One region of the Streptomyces sp. NPDC005811 genome, then DNA from elsewhere that is predicted to be linked to it. Evidence: riboswitches for the same ligand, from Rfam matches in the RefSeq annotation. Region 1 holds a riboswitch; the other holds the start of a gene.

Region 1 (5,334 bases):
GCGGTGACATAAGCCACTCCTAAAGACTGCGTCAATCAGGGAATAAGCGCCCACGCCCGGAAGTTGGCGATGCGGAAATGGCTCCAGGTGGTGCGGAAGGCGAAGTGTCCCCGGGTGTACGGCTCCGGGTCGGCGTAGTCGAAGACGAGCCGTCCGTTGTTCCACCAGCGCTGGGTGGAGCCGTCGGACACGATCCGGACGTGGTGCGGCGCGTTCGCCACCAGCAGCGGCTCGGTGTAGTCGTAGACCAGCGGCCGGACGCCCGCCTCGCCGACGTAGCGGCGCAGCCGGGTGGTGGTGTTGGTGTTGGCGCCGTAGCCGACGTAGTACGTCTTCAGGTAGTCGTACTCGGCGAGGGCGCCGCCGCGCGGGGTGGCGAAGAGATCGTCCGGGGAGCGGACGTCGACGGCGTTCCAGAAGTTGTTGAGGTCGGAGACACGGTCGTTGACGCCGCCCGCGGAGACCGGCGTGGCGACGTACTCGAGGACGTACGGCCCCGCGAACGGCCGCGTGAACCACAGGGTCGCCCCGGCGGGCACGTCGACCTCCAGGACGCCGTGCGAGGCCGTGACGGTCCCGCCCCGCTCCAGTTCCACGGCCCACTGTCCGAGGCCGTGCCGGAAGTCGTCGCGGGCGAGCAGCCTGCGGTGACGGAACCCTCTGGCGTGACCTGGGGCATGGCCGGTGGCGGACGCGGCGGCGGCCGTCGGGCCGAGGGCCGCCAGGGCGGCGCCCGCCGCCAGTGCTCCGAATGCTCTACGCGTGGTCGTCACGTCGGTCGGCTCCTCGGGTCGTGGTGAGGGCGGGACGGGGGATCCGGCGGGTCTCGGTGCCGAGATGGTGGTCGGTGTACGTCGAACTGGAGACCACCGCGGACGGTCCGGACGAGGCGGTACGCGGGGTTCTGGGCCAGGGCGCGGATCCGCGTGCCGGTCGGCTCGGTCGTGGTGCACAGGCGCCGGTCAGGTCGCCGCGGGTCACCAACATGGTGACCAGGCTGCGGTGTTCGCCGTCGAGGTGGGCGCTGCCGAACTGCCCGCCGGAGGGGCCGTCGGCGACGAAGCCGTCCGGTACGGACTGCCGGGTGCGCTCGGCGCCGGTCGCGCCGTCGGCGAAGTCGGCCCCGGCCGCGGTGTGCACCAGCACCTCCGCCCGTCCGTCGCCGTCGAGGCCGCCGGGCCGAGCGTGCCGCACGGCGTACGTCCCCGCGCCCGGCGAGGTGTCCCGGCAGGTCGTCGTCGACCTGCGCGGCGGCGTGCGGTTCAGTCGGCGGCCGTCCTCGTCGGCCGCCTGTCCCGCGGGGGCGACGGTTCTTGGCAGAAAGCGCTTGCCCTTCACGGGGATCACTGTGTCCCCACCCTGGCCCGGCTGTCGATGGGGCGAAAAGGGATGCCACGAGACCGCAATACGACAATCATGAACACGCAGAACGAAGGCCGGGCCCGGGGCTCGGGTCCGGCCTTCGTTCTGCGTGTCAGGCGGGCGCGTCAGGCGGGCGCGTCAGGCGCGGGGTCAGCCGACGGCGACGCCGTGGGAGCGGAGGTAGCCGACCGGGTCCACGTCGGATCCGTAGTTCGGCGTGGTGCGGATCTCGAAGTGCAGGTGCGGGCCGGTCACGTTGCCGGTGGCGCCGGAGAGGCCGATCTGCTGGCCCGCGGTCACGGTCTGGCCGGCCGAGACCGAGAGCTGCGACAGGTGGGCGTACTGGGCGTAGTAGCCGTCGTTGAGCTTGATGACGACCTGGTTGCCGTACGCGCCGCCCCACCCGGCGGAGACGACCGTGCCCTCGGCTATGGCCTTGAGGGAGGTGCCGGTCGGGACGACGAAGTCGACGCCGGTGTGGTAGCCGCTGGACCACATGCTGCCGGCCACGCGGTAGCCGGTGCCGACGGTCGCGCCGGACACCGGGAGGGTGTAGCCGCTGGAGGCGGTGGCGCTCTCGGCGGACCGGGCGGCCGTGTCCGAGGAGGACGAGGACGACGACGCCTTCGTGTCGGAGGACTGCGAGGAGGACGACTGCGTCGACTTCGACGAGGACGAAGAAGACGACGAGGACGACGAGGACGACGAGGACGACGACGAGGAGCCGGTCGACGACTCGGTGCTCGCGGCCTTCGCGCCGAGCGACAGCTTCAGGCCGGGGTGGATCAGCGAGGGGTTGCTGCCGACGGCCTCGCGGTTGTCCGCGTACAGCTTCTGCCAGCCGCCGCCGACGTGCTGCTCGTCGGCGATCCTGGCGAGGTAGTCGCCGGCCCGCACGGTGTAGCTCCGGGCGCTCGCGGCGGACTTCCGTGTCGTGGCGGAGGCCTGGACGGCACTGTCCGCCACCGACTGGGAAACGGTCTGCGCGACGGCCTGGGAAGCACCCTGGGAAACCGACTGCGGGGTGGCCGCGTGGGCGCCGGTGGCCCCCATGAGCGGGAGGGCGAGTGCGGCCCCGCCGGTTCCGGCGACGGCGATGGAGCGGGTGAAGCGCTGGGTCTTCGGGCGGCGGTGCTTACCCTTCGCGGGCATGGCGAATTCCTCTCCGGCGCCTGCGAGGTGAGCTGTCGGGTGCGGACTGGAGATGCCCGGCCGCGACGGGTCGCGGCTTTACCCCAAGCCTGTTCCGGAGACCGGAACAGGCGGTTCTGCCTGTGGGTCCCCCGCTCCTGCCGTGCACGGGTGAGTGTGCGGATTCCGGGCGGCGGCAGGATTCGGCGTCCGTCCGGATTGGTCTGGAACGTAAGCGACCAAGACGCACAGGAACAAGCAGTGGTTGCCCTGTTCACGTCTTTCTCTTGATCCGCTGTGCGAATTCCCAGTGACGCTCCGTGCATCTGGCACCGGGAATTTCGGCTAACGCCCTTGAAAAGCACTTTGATTACGTGAGCATGACGGGCGACGCAGGGTCACGAATATGACCCTGCTCACGTAATACCCCTCCAGGATCCCTTATTCCAGAGCGAGTTGGAACGAAGGATTCAATTCGGACAGAACCCTCAGATGCGACGCAGGCGGATAACCGTCGCATCGAGGTCACCGCGCAGCCCGGTCCGCAGCCCGTGGTGCAACAGCACCGCACCTCGGTGGACTTCGCCCGTTTCGCGGCATTCGTACGACGCCGTCGGGTCCAGGCCGCGCAGGCGCAACGCCGCGACCGGCTCGCCGTAGCGCTGGGCCTGGAGCCAGGCGAGGACGACGGTCTCGTCGCCGCCGACGTACTGGACGGCGCTCAGCCCGCCGGCCGGAGGGCGCAGCCGGTACTGGTCGCCGTGCTGGACGAGGGGCCGGATCTCCTTGTAGAGGTCCACCCAGCGGCGGGCCTCGGCGAGTTCCTCCTCGGTCCACTCGGAGAGGTCGCCGCCGACGCCGAGCACCCCGGCCATGGCGCTGACGAACCGGAAGCGCAGCGAGCTGATCCGGCCGTTGAGCTGGGTGTTGGGGCTGTCGGTGACCCAGGCGGCCATCACGCGTGCGGGGTGGATCTGGCTGAAGCCGTGCTGGATGTCGAGCCGGTCGAGCGGGTCGGTGTTGTCGGAGGTCCACACCTGGTCGGTGCGGGCGAGGATGCCGAGGTCGATCCGTCCGCCGCCGCCCGAGCAGGACTCGAAGGCCACCCCGGGGTGGGCCGCCCGGAGCCGGTCCAGCAGGGCGTAGAGGGCCCGGACGTGGTCCACCCACAGGCGCTGCGGGTAGGGGTCGTCCGGCCAGCCGGCGTCGGTGAAGCAGCGGTTGAAGTCCCACTTGACGTAGTCGATGGGGGCGCTGGACAGCAGGCCGTCGAGCCGCTCCCAGAGGTACTCCTGGACGTCCTCGCGCGCCAGGTTCAGCATGAGCTGATTGCGGAACTCCGTCCGCTTTCGTCCCGGTTGGAACTGGACCCAGTCGGGGTGCGCCCGGTACAGCTCGCTGTCCGGGTTGACCATCTCGGGCTCGACCCAGATGCCGAACTGCATGTCGAGCGCGTGCACGTAGTCGGCGAGGGGCTTGAGGCCCTTCGGGAAACGGTCCGGGTTGGGCCACCAGTCGCCGAGGCCGGCGTGGTCGCCGGTGCGGGCGCCGAACCAGCCGTCGTCGACGACGAACAGCTCCACGCCGATCGCCGCGGCCCGCCGGGCGAGGGTGGCCTGCTGCTCCTCGGAGATGTCGAAGAAGGTGGCCTCCCAGGAGTTGAAGAGCACCGGCCGGTCCCGGCCGGCGTCCGGGATGACGTGGGCGCGCTGGTAGGCGTGCCAGGCGCGGCTGGCCCCGCCGAAGCCGCCGTCGGTCCACAGTCCGGCGAACAGGGGCGTGGTGAAGGACTCCCCCGCGGCCAGCCGCAGCAGCCCGGAGTCGTCGTGTCCGGCGCCGCCGGTGATCTGCACGCGCGCGTCGGGGAGTTGGGCGACGGCGATGCGCCAGGAGCCGGACCAGCCGAGGGCGCAGCCGTAGACCTCGCCGCGCTCCTCGGTCGCGTCGGTGTCGAGGGCGACCCAGGGCAGGTACTGGTGGCCGGTATGGCCGCGCCGGCTGCCGATGATCTTCTCGCCGTAGGTCAGCGGGGCCTGCACGAGACGGGACTCGGCCGCCCAGCGGCCGTGCAGATGCGACAGCCGCCAGTCGTCGCGCTCGGGCAGGGTCCAGGTGGCGGAGTCGGCGCGCAGCAGCTCCAGTGGCTCCTCCCCGTCGTTGCGCAGGGTCGTCCGGCGCTCCACGACGTCGCCGCGCATCCGGTAGTGCAGGGTGATCACCAGGGCGCCGTCCCGGAAGTGCAACAGCAGCTCGGCGCCCGAGTCGTCGGTGTCCTGGATCTCGTACGACGCGAAGGTCCACTCGGTGCCGCGGCGCCCGGTGCCGGTGCGCACGGACAGGGCGGGGCGGACGAAGCGGGGGCCGCCCTCCACCGGGTACTCCTCATGCCCGTCCAGCGCGGCCTCGAAGGACGCGCGGCCCGCGAAGGGCACGGCCGCCAGCGCCTCCGCGTCGGCGAGCGCGATCCTCGGCCCCCAGTGCAGATGCACCAGTTCGTCGGCCTCGGTGAGGTGGAGGGCATAGCTGCTCCCAGGCCCCGAAAGGAGCCAGGTACGGCCGCCCGCGGCGATCTCGGGCTTCACGGTCTCGGGCATCAAACCCCCACTGATTCGAACAGGTGCGATCAAGCCCCAACATCATCAGCTGCGCGCGCCCTGCCCGGCAACGTCTGTGGACAAACCTTTCACCTGGGGAGACGAAGGATTCGTCCGGCTGTGGACAACCCGTTGCCCGGGGAATCCATGTCGTATGGTCGAATCGGCCCCGTCGGTCACCCGAGCCGCACCGGCGGAGCCCGAACCGGGAGGGAGCCCCCGTGACGCAGCAGATCCCGTCGACCGA
Region 2 (5,334 bases), on a different contig from region 1:
CTCGGTGGCCGTCTCCGCCTCCTGGTACAGCCTGTCCACCTTGACCTTGACCTGTGCGGTGGTCAGCTGGGGCTCGGCCTGGCCGGTTCCGTCGAAGGCCGTGGCGGTCGCCGCGCCCGCGAGGGCGAGGGTGAACGCCGTACGGGCCGTCTGGCCGCCGAGCGAGCGCTGTCGGGGCTTGCGGTGCGCTGCCACGTGGGACTGCACGTCCTTTCGTACGACCGCCTCGGCCGGGGGCGTCGACCGTCGTCAGGACGGACCCACGGCTGTCAGGCGGCCCCTCGGCCGTCGGGGGAGCGGACGGACGACCGAGGGAGGCGCTGACGTGTCCGGCGGCGGCCCGCACAGGGGGAGCGGGACGCCGCCGGACCTTCTCGGCGGTGGTGTCCGACTGCCGCCCCTGGCCGGGCGGCGGTGGGGAGCCGGTCACCTGGGGCAGGACGCTAGGCCCGGCGGTGTCGGGTCGGTGACCTGATGTGCGGAAAAGGCATGAGCGGACCACCGGCTGACAGTTTCTGCACGGCGGGCCGGGCCGGGGGCGTCGGGTTCGCGCGGCGCGATGATCGATGCCGCGATTCCGGGGCGGCCCGGCGTGGCGGGATGCTATGGACGCATATATGCGAGTGCCGGCACCGGGGGAGGGCCGGTGCCGGGAGGTGGGGGCCGGTGTCGGGTCGCGGGAGCCGGGCTGATTAGCATCCGGCCTCATGGACGTACTCATCCATCTTTTCGTCGGCCTCCACATCATCGGCATCGCCGCGCTCCTCGGCGGCTTCCTCACCCAGATGAAGGCGATGGGCCAGGGCACGGCCCGTTTCGTCCCCGCGATGCTGCACGGCGCCGCGACCATGCTGGTCACCGGGGTGATCCTGGTCGGCCTCAACCAGGCCGACGACCAGCCCCTGAACAACATCAAGATCGGGGTGAAGCTGGCGCTGCTGGTGGTGATCCTCGGCCTGGTCTATGTGAAGCGGGACGACGAGAAGGTGGAGAAGCCGCTGTTCGGCCTGGTGGGCCTGCTGACCGTGGCGAACATCTTCATCGCCGTCCTGTGGACCTGACAGCCCCGACGGATCCGCCGAACCCGGTGATCAGGGCCGCCGTGGCGACCGCCAGCCAGGCCGCCACCGCGACCCACAGCAGCACCTCCCCGGGCCCCTTCAGCCCCGGGACGTCGGCGGCGGTGGCGACGGACATCGTCGCCACCGCCGTCATCCCCAGCGGGAACACGGTCGCCCATCGCCGTACGTCGTAGCGCGGCCGTGGCCGGAGCACCTCGGCGGCGAGCAGGACGGCGTACCAGACGAGGGCGAGGACGAGCAGCGCGATCGTCATCCCGCGCAGGACGCCCCGGTCGTCGGCGTTCCACAGGTACAGCGCGTGGTCCGCGTCGATGAGCCGCGCCCCCGCGAGCGCCGAGACGGCGAGCGCCCCGCCGGCCACCCACTGGTCCCCGGCGCCCTCGGTGACCTGCCGCCAGTCGAACAGGATGAGCATGCCCACGTAGAGCAGCAGGCCGAGCCAGAACAGCACGAGCGCGGTGTGCGCGGGCCAGGAGAGGCTCTCGGCCTTCGCCAGGGTCGCGCCCAGCACCGCGAGCCCCTGGGTGGCCACGCAGCACAGGAACACGGCTCCGGGCAACCGGCGGGCCCGGTGGCTCAGGACGCGGCGGGCGAGCTGCCGTACGACATCCGTCATCAGCACCGGCCACAGTACGGCCGCCAGCGCCACCAGCGCCCAGGCCAAGGACTGCCGGCCCAGCGCCGAGACGCCCGTGCCGAGCACGGTCGTGGCGGCCACCGCGGTCAGCCCGGCCGGTGTGGCCGCCTCGGCCAGCCAGCGCCGGCGCTCCCACAGGAGGCGTACGGCGAAGTCTGCGGCCAGCGCCACCCAGGCGGCGGCGGCCAGCGCCAGCGCGGCGTGGGACAGGACCTCGTGCCTCGCCAGGCGCAGGCCGATCGACAGGATGCCGGTGGCCAGCACGGCGGCTCCGGCCGCCGGCGGACGCCGCGCCCACCAGGCGCGAAGGGAGGAGGTGCCGGGCATGGGCCCGATGCTAGGGACGTGAGGCGGCTCACGCGGCGGCACACGCGCGTAGTCGCAAAAAACGACCTGCACGCGTGTGCCCGCACAGGGCTCAGGCCGGGCGGACCACGCTGTGGATGCCCGACTCGCCGTCGTAGTAGATCGACTCCTCGCGCACGTACGCGCCCGGCTTCGGGGCGTGGATCATCATGCCGTTGCCGATGTAGATGCCGACGTGGCTCATGTCGTCGTAGAAGAAGACCAGGTCACCGGGGCGGGCGTCGGCGAGGGAGACGGTGGTGCCGGCGTTCACCTGGTCGTACGTGGTGCGCGGCAGGGAGACGCCGGCGGCCTTCCAGGCGGCCTGGGTGAGGCCGGAGCAGTCGTAGGAGTCGGGGCCGGTGGCGCCCCAGACGTACGGCTTGCCGATCTGCGCACGGGCGAACGCGAGCGCCTTCTCGGCCTTGGTGGTGTACGAGGCGTCCGACGACGACGAGGACGAGGAAGAAGACGAAGAAGAAGTCGAAGACGACGAAGAGGAGGACGTGCCGGTGTCCTGCTGGGCGGCCTGGGCCGCCTGTTGCCGTGCCAGCTCGGCCGCCTCGCGCGCGGCCTCCTCCTGCTTCTGCTTCTCGATCTCCGCCAGCCGCGCCTTCTCCTGGGCCGTCAGCTGCGCCAGCAGCTCGCGCGCGTCGCCGAGCTTCTTCTGGACGGAGGCCTTGGCGGTCTTCAGGTCGCTCTGGGCGTCGTTGAGCGTCGCCAGGCTCTCGGCGGCCTCCTGGCGCTTGCGCATCGTCTCCGACTGCTCGGTGACGTAGTCGTCGACGGCGCCCTTCTGGCGGTCGGTCAGCCGGCCCATCAGCTGCGTCTGGTCGAAGTAGTCCTGCGGGGAGTCCGCCAGCAGGAACGTCGCCGTGTCGGGCGCGGAGGCACCGGTGCGGTACTGGGCGGCGGCGAAGGAACCGAGTTCCTCGCGCGCCTCGTTGAGCTTCTGGGTGCGCCGGGCGACGTCGTCGAGGAGACCGTCCACCTGCTTGCGCTGCTTGGTCGTCTTCTCCTTGGCGGCGTTGTACTTCTCGGTCGCCGACTCCGCCTGGCGGTAGAGGTCGTCGACCTTCTTCTCGACCTCCTCCAGGCTCGGCTTGCCGTCGTCGGAGGGGGCGGCGTTCGCCGACTGGGAGAGCAGGGCCACGGAGGTGAGCGCGGCGGTGGCCAGGGCGGGCGTGCGTATGCCTGCCGCGCGGTTGCCCTTGAAGCGCGGCTTGCGGTGCTGCGACGCCAAGAGAGGCGACTCCTTCCATCGTCCGCCTACCGGGTTAGCTGTCGGGTTCGGGCGGATGGTTCGGAAGGGCGCCCTACGGCCGTCTCCCGCTGGGGAAGTCGGGCCGATTCACCCCGGGGTCTCGGTGGGTCCCCGGCTCCGGCTGCCTCACAGGGGGCGCACCGGACTCGGCGGAGGCCGTACGGCCCGGCGAGGTTCGCCGGTGGGGATCCGCGTGGCCTGCCCGGAACGGTAGCCAACTCGTGTGGCCCGTGTGAAGGTTGATGGGCGATATGCCCGATACATTTTTGTTACCTTGCGCAAAGCCGGGACATGGGATCACGTGCTGTGATATCGCCGCCTCGGAAGGTGAGGGCGGGGATGTTCGGGGGACGGCCGCGCGTTGTCAGTGGGGCACCCTAGACTCGGAGAGCGATGAGCAGCCTCTTTGACGACAGCTTCCTGGCGAACCTCCAGGCCCCCGCGGGCCATGAGGAGGAATCCCCGCCGCCGCCCGAGGACGATCACGTTCCGGAGTCGCTTCCGGACGATCTGTTCGGCGGGAAGTTCGACGCGCCCCCGGACCGGGACGCCTACTACCGCGACGGCGCCCCCCGCCCGGCGATCGACGCCGCCGCCCTCCTGGAGGGGCTCAACGACAACCAGCGCGCGGCCGTCGTCCACGCCGGCACCCCCCTGCTCATCGTCGCCGGCGCCGGCTCCGGCAAGACCCGTGTGCTCACCCACCGCATCGCCCACCTCCTCGCCGAGCGCGGCGTCCACCCGGGCCAGATCCTCGCGATCACCTTCACCAACAAGGCCGCGGGCGAGATGAAGGAGCGCGTCGAGCAGCTCGTCGGCCCGCGCGCGAACGCCATGTGGGTGATGACCTTCCACAGCGCGTGCGTGCGGATCCTGCGGCGCGAGTCGAAGAAGCTCGGCTTCACGTCCTCCTTCTCGATCTACGACGCCGCCGACTCCAAGCGGCTGATGGCCCTGGTCTGCCGCGACCTGGACCTCGACCCCAAGCGCTTCCCGCCGAAGTCCTTCAGCGCCAAGATCAGCAACCTGAAGAACGAGCTGATCGACGAGGAGGACTTCGCCGCCCAGGCCGGCGACGGCTTCGAGAAGACCCTCGCCCAGGCCTACGCGATGTACCAGTCCCGGCTCCGCGAGGCCAACGCGCTCGACTTCGACGACCTGATCATGACCACGGTCAATCTGCTGCGCGCCTTCCCCGATGTCGCCGAGCACTACCGCCGCCGCTTCCGCCATGTCCTCGTCGACGAGTACCAGGACACCAACCACGCCCAGTACGCCCTGGTCAGGGAGCTGGTCGGCACCTCCGAGCACCCGGTCGACGTACCGCCCAACGACTACGACATACCGCCCGCCGAGCTCTGCGTCGTCGGTGACGCCGACCAGTCGATCTACGCCTTCCGCGGCGCGACGATCCGCAACATCCTCCAGTTCGAGGAGGACTACGCGGACGCGACGACGATCCTGCTGGAGCAGAACTACCGCTCCACGCAGACGATCCTGTCCGCCGCCAACGCCGTCATCGAGCGCAACGAGTCCCGCCGCCCCAAGAACCTGTGGACCAACGCGGGCGCGGGCGCGCGCATCACCGGCTATGTCGCCGACACCGAGCACGACGAGGCGCAGTTCGTCGCCGACGAGATAGACCGCCTCACCGACGCGGGCGACGCCAGGTCGGGCGATGTCGCGGTCTTCTACCGCACCAACGCCCAGTCCCGTGTCTTCGAAGAGGTCTTCATCCGCGTCGGCCTGCCCTACAAGGTCGTCGGCGGCGTCCGCTTCTACGAGCGCAAGGAGGTCCGGGACGTCCTGGCCTATCTGCGCGTCCTCGCCAACCCGGAGGACTCCGTCCCGCTGCGCCGGATCCTCAACGTCCCCAAGCGGGGAATCGGCGAGCGCGCCGAGGCGATGATCGACGCCCTCTCCCAGCGCGAGAAGATCAGCTTCCCGCAGGCGCTCAAGCGCGTCGACGAGGCCTACGGCATGGCCGCGCGGTCGACGAACGCGGT

Evidence for each region. A riboswitch is a leader RNA that binds a small molecule or an ion and turns the genes downstream of it on or off. The one in region 1 is predicted to bind cyclic di-AMP.
Region 2: linked by a shared signal. The riboswitch ahead of ABZ490_RS18415 (NlpC/P60 family protein) and the one ahead of ABZ490_RS03985 (peptidoglycan DD-metalloendopeptidase family protein) in region 1 are both predicted to bind cyclic di-AMP.

Annotation. Positions count from the first base shown of each region.
Region 1 covers NZ_JBEXXK010000003.1:69,555-74,888, reverse strand. Annotated here, with positions in the region: gene ABZ490_RS03995 (DUF6250 domain-containing protein) at 36-773, opposite strand; gene ABZ490_RS03990 (hypothetical protein) at 757-1,338, opposite strand; gene ABZ490_RS03985 (peptidoglycan DD-metalloendopeptidase family protein) at 1,513-2,514, opposite strand; cyclic di-AMP (ydaO/yuaA leader) riboswitch at 2,519-2,677, opposite strand; gene ABZ490_RS03980 (alpha-galactosidase) at 2,982-5,087, opposite strand; gene ABZ490_RS03975 (tyrosine-protein phosphatase) at 5,309-5,334, shown strand, end outside.
Region 2 covers NZ_JBEXXK010000015.1:158,738-164,071, forward strand. Annotated here, with positions in the region: gene ABZ490_RS18400 (NlpC/P60 family protein) at 1-195, opposite strand, end outside; gene ABZ490_RS18405 (hypothetical protein) at 708-1,061, shown strand; gene ABZ490_RS18410 (tellurite resistance/C4-dicarboxylate transporter family protein) at 1,039-2,046, opposite strand; gene ABZ490_RS18415 (NlpC/P60 family protein) at 2,138-3,307, opposite strand; cyclic di-AMP (ydaO/yuaA leader) riboswitch at 3,315-3,490, opposite strand; gene pcrA (DNA helicase PcrA) at 3,722-5,334, shown strand, end outside.